Regions from separate parts of the Bacillus sp. WC2507 genome, predicted to be linked through region 1. Evidence: a T-box and tRNA genes for the amino acid it is inferred to sense, from the RefSeq annotation. Region 1 holds a T-box; the other holds one or more tRNA genes.
The links. A T-box is a leader RNA that pairs with one kind of tRNA and senses whether it is charged. The one in region 1 lies ahead of thrS (threonine--tRNA ligase), so its partner is inferred to be a tRNA-Thr.
Positions count from the first base shown of each region.

Region 2: it encodes a tRNA-Thr, which carries the amino acid that the T-box ahead of thrS (threonine--tRNA ligase) is inferred to sense. The anticodon was not compared.

Region 1 covers NZ_JBQXPN010000001.1:3,360,827-3,363,277, forward strand. Annotated here, with positions in the region: gene thrS (threonine--tRNA ligase) at 1-1,538, opposite strand, end outside; T-box leader at 1,583-1,805, opposite strand; T-box leader at 1,841-2,062, opposite strand; gene ACUN28_RS17865 (pseudouridine synthase) at 2,186-2,451, opposite strand, start outside.
Region 2 covers NZ_JBQXPN010000001.1:126,288-128,738, forward strand. Annotated here, with positions in the region: gene ACUN28_RS00685 (glycerate kinase) at 1-518, opposite strand, end outside; tRNA gene ACUN28_RS00690 (tRNA-Ala) at 635-707, opposite strand; tRNA gene ACUN28_RS00695 (tRNA-Gly) at 718-789, opposite strand; tRNA gene ACUN28_RS00700 (tRNA-Lys) at 795-870, opposite strand; tRNA gene ACUN28_RS00705 (tRNA-Gln) at 876-950, opposite strand; tRNA gene ACUN28_RS00710 (tRNA-Tyr) at 1,016-1,099, opposite strand; tRNA gene ACUN28_RS00715 (tRNA-Val) at 1,117-1,192, opposite strand; tRNA gene ACUN28_RS00720 (tRNA-Glu) at 1,198-1,272, opposite strand; tRNA gene ACUN28_RS00725 (tRNA-Thr) at 1,295-1,367, opposite strand; tRNA gene ACUN28_RS00730 (tRNA-Asn) at 1,372-1,446, opposite strand; rRNA gene rrf (5S ribosomal RNA) at 1,456-1,571, opposite strand; rRNA gene ACUN28_RS00740 (23S ribosomal RNA) at 1,659-2,451, opposite strand, start outside.

The DNA of each region.
Region 1 (2,451 bases):
TGAATGACAACTGGTCTTCTCTTTTCATTCTTCTCATCTATATAATTTAAATCAAACTTCTCTGGCATTTGGAAATCTAGCTGGATTGTTCCGCACTGGTGACTTCTATTTAAAGCGTCTTTTATATGGAAGTCGATTTTCGGTCCGTAAAATGCACCATCACCTTCATTTAGTCTATATTTATAATTCAATGAATGTAATACATTTTCTAGTGCCGCCTCTGCTTGCTCCCATAACTGATCATCACCCATTGAATCTTCTGGACGAGTAGAAAGCTCTACTTCATATTCGAATCCAAAAGTTTTATAAACGTAATCAATTTGCGCCATTACGGATTTAATTTCATCTTCAATTTGTTCTGGTGTTACAAATAAATGAGCATCATCTTGGCAGAAAGTACGAACTCTTAATAATCCATTTAAAGCCCCACTAAATTCATGTCGATGTACTTGACCGAATTCACACATGCGAATCGGTAATTCGCGATAAGAATGCAATTTATTTTTAAACATAAGCATATGTCCTGGGCAGTTCATCGGTTTTAATGCAAAACTCTTTTTGTCTACTTCAGAGAAATACATATTGTCTTTGTAATGCCCCCAGTGCCCTGACTTTTCCCATAATTCTTGATTCATCATAAATGGAGTACGCACTTCTTGATAATTGTACTCTTTTTGAATTTCTCTTAAAAATGCTTCTAATTCATTGCGGATAATCTGTCCTTTCGGCAAGTAAAACGGCATTCCTGGTGCCTCTTCAGAAAACATAAATAACTCTAATTCACTACCTAGCTTACGATGATTTCTTTTTGCTGCTTCCTCAACAAAATGTAAATACTCCTCTAATTCTTTTTGAGAAGAGAATGCAACACCATATATACGCTGAAGCACTTGATTGTTACTATCCCCTCGCCAATATGCACCTGAAACGTGAGTTAATTGGAATGCTTTCAAATAGCCTGTTGACGGTAAATGTGGTCCTCTACATAAATCTACAAATTCACTTTGTTTATAAAGTGTTACACTTTCCTCATTAGGAATCGCTTCTAAAAGTTCTAATTTCAAGTGATCGTTCATTTCTTGAAACAATTTTTTTGCTTCTTCTCTTGAAACCTCAACTCGTTCTATTTTTACATTTTCATTTATAATCTTTTTCATTTCTTTTTCGATTTTCGGTAAATCTTCTACGTTTACACTACTCGGAAGATCCATATCATAATAAAATCCATTTTCAATAACAGGCCCTACACCGAGGTTTACATTACCATACATTCTCTTTACAGCTTGCGCTAAAATATGTGCCGCAGAGTGTCTTGCAATTTCTACACCTTCATTTGAATCTATAGTAATGATTTCCACTTTCGCATTTTCTTCAATTTTTCGGCGTAAATCATATAACTGATCATTTACCTTTCCTGCGACTGCTTTCTTTTTCAAACTATTGCTAATCGAACCTGCAATTTCTTCTAAAGTAATTCCTTTTGTAAATTCTTTAACGCTTCCATCCGGAAATTTCATTTCAATCATCTGTTCTTTCATTTTTCATCTCTCCATTTCATAATAAAAAGCACACTCATCCCTAAAATAGGGACGAGTGTGCTTATACCCGTGGTTCCACCCAGATTCCCATCGTAAACATACAATGGCTTCTTTTACGGTAACGTCGTTTACACGGCACTAGATACTTCATTTCCCTAGTGCAGCTCTAAGGTGGTAAGTTATTTTTCTGCGTTAGGAAGTTCTCAGCTTTCCTTCCTTCTCTGTATAACCGGGTAAAATAACTCGTGTCCTTTTCTTCGCTTATTATGAAATTGAATGCAAAAAAGCATATTCATCCCTAAAATAGGGACGAATATGCTTATATCCGTGGTTCCACCCAGATTCCCATCACAAAATGCAATGGCTTCTTTTGCGATAACGTCGCTTACACGGCACTAGATACTTCATTTCCCTAGTGCAGCTCTAAGGTGGTAAGTTATTTTTCTGCGTTAGGAAGTTCTCAGCTTTCCTTCCTTCTCTGTATAACCGGGTAAAATAACTCGTGTCCTTTTCTTTGCTTTTAAAAGTACATCCATTAATTGTTATTTACTATATCTTATTCATTTTATTATTGCAAGTGTTTAAAAAAGTTTTTTTATTTTAAAAAAAGAAACCAAAAATAGATTTTTGGTTTCCCCTTCACAATTTTACCAATCTTGTGGTTCGTAATTTAAGTCTGAAAATAGACGTCGTTTCTCTTTTTTCGATAAATCTCTCCACTGTCCGACTGGTAAATTATTCAACTCAATATTCATAATTCTAGTACGTTTTAACGTGTATACTTGATAACCTAAAGCTTCACACATACGACGAATTTGGCGATTTAGCCCTTGTGTTAAAATAATTTTGAACTCATATTTTGATAACTGTGTGATCTCACAAGGAAGCGTTTTCGTTCCTAAAATTTTCACAC
Region 2 (2,451 bases), 3.2 Mb from region 1:
GCGACAATCGAATGTAACGTGCCTCCAGATGGCTCTATTACTTCCCCTTCTTCATTTATAAACCTGACTCCTAAAGCTGACAACATACCTGCTCCGCCATCATTTGTAGCACTTCCTCCAAGTCCTAAAATAATGTGCTCAGCTCCTTCGTCTAGCGCATGTAGTATAAGTTCTCCTGTTCCTTTAGTCGTTGTAATAAGTGGGTTTCGCTTTTTAACCGGAACATGTTGTAATCCTGATGCTGCTGCCATTTCAATAAACGCTGTCTTTTTATCTTTAGACATACCGTAAAAGGCTTGTACACGTTCTCTAAGCGGCCCTGTCACTTGAAGTGATATCATTCTTCCACCTGTAGCATCCACAAGCGAATCAACCGTTCCTTCTCCCCCATCCCCAATTGGTATTTTTACATACTCTGCTTTAGGGAAAATCGCTCCAAAACCTCTTTCAATAGCTTCACATACTTCTATAGCTTTTAAGCTTTCTTTATATGAATCAGATGCAATAACAACTTTCACAATTATCCCCCATCCTTTCTTTTTACATTTTCTTCATTTTAAACGACAAGTATGAAAGTTGTCTTTTTAAATACAAAAAAAGCTTACATCATATGATGTAAGCTTTTTTATTTAGATGGAGCCTAGCGGGATCGAACCGCTGACCTCCTGCGTGCAAGGCAGGCGCTCTCCCAGCTGAGCTAAGGCCCCTTAGTAATTAAGCGGAAGACGGGATTCGAACCCGCGACCCCAACCTTGGCAAGGTTGTATTCTACCACTGAACTACTTCCGCGAAAATGGTGAGCCATGAAGGATTCGAACCTTCGACCCTCTGATTAAAAGTCAGATGCTCTACCAACTGAGCTAATGGCTCGTAAATGGCTGGGCTAGCTGGATTCGAACCAGCGCATGACGGAGTCAAAGTCCGTTGCCTTACCGCTTGGCTATAGCCCATTAATATTTACTAGTATGGTTATCTTTTCAAAAAAATAAACCCTCTCAGGTTATTTTAAAGAAAATGGTGGAGGGGGGCAGATTCGAACTGCCGAACCCGAAGGAGCGGATTTACAGTCCGCCGCGTTTAGCCACTTCGCTACCCCTCCGACATTTAAAATATATATGGTGGAGGATGACGGGATCGAACCGCCGACCCCCTGCTTGTAAGGCAGGTGCTCTCCCAGCTGAGCTAATCCTCCAAAAGTGGTGACCCGTACGGGATTCGAACCCGTGTTACCGCCGTGAAAGGGCGGTGTCTTAACCACTTGACCAACGGGCCAAAAATTTTAAAACTCTTCCCAAGCTTCCAACCGGGCTTGAACCGGTGACCTCTTCCTTACCATGGAAGTGCTCTACCAGCTGAGCTATGGAAGCATAATGGCTCCGCAGGTAGGACTCGAACCTACGACCGATCGGTTAACAGCCGATAGCTCTACCACTGAGCTACTGCGGAATAATAATAGCCTGGCAACGTCCTACTCTCACAGGGACAAGGTCCCAACTACCATCGGCGCTAGAGAGCTTAACTTCCGTGTTCGGTATGGGAACGGGTGTGACCTCTCTGCCATCATTACCAGACTTTTATCATTATAAACATTTCTTTCGAAATATCAAGAAGAAAATTATATATTCCTTCAAAACTAGATAACATTTGCTTCATATTATATGGTTAAGTCCTCGATCTATTAGTATTCGTCAGCTCCACATGTCACCACGCTTCCACCTCGAACCTATCAACCTGATCATCTTTCAGGGATCTTACTAGCTTACGCTATGGGAAATCTCATCTTGAGGGGGGCTTCATGCTTAGATGCTTTCAGCACTTATCCCTTCCGCACATAGCTACCCAGCTATGCCCTTGGCAGAACAACTGGTACACCAGCGGTGCGTCCATCCCGGTCCTCTCGTACTAAGGACAGCTCCTCTCAAATTTCCTACGCCCACGACGGATAGGGACCGAACTGTCTCACGACGTTCTGAACCCAGCTCGCGTACCGCTTTAATGGGCGAACAGCCCAACCCTTGGGACCGACTACAGCCCCAGGATGCGATGAGCCGACATCGAGGTGCCAAACCTCCCCGTCGATGTGGACTCTTGGGGGAGATAAGCCTGTTATCCCCGGGGTAGCTTTTATCCGTTGAGCGATGGCCCTTCCATGCGGAACCACCGGATCACTAAGCCCGACTTTCGTCCCTGCTCGACTTGTAGGTCTCGCAGTCAAGCTCCCTTATGCCTTTGCACTCTACGAATGATTTCCAACCATTCTGAGGGAACCTTTGGGCGCCTCCGTTACACTTTAGGAGGCGACCGCCCCAGTCAAACTGCCCACCTGACACTGTCTCCCGGGTCGATAAGACCCGTAGGTTAGAATTTCAATACAGTCAGGGCGGTATCCCACCAGCGCCTCCACCGAAGCTAGCGCTCCGGTTTCAATGGCTCCCGCCTATCCTGTACAAA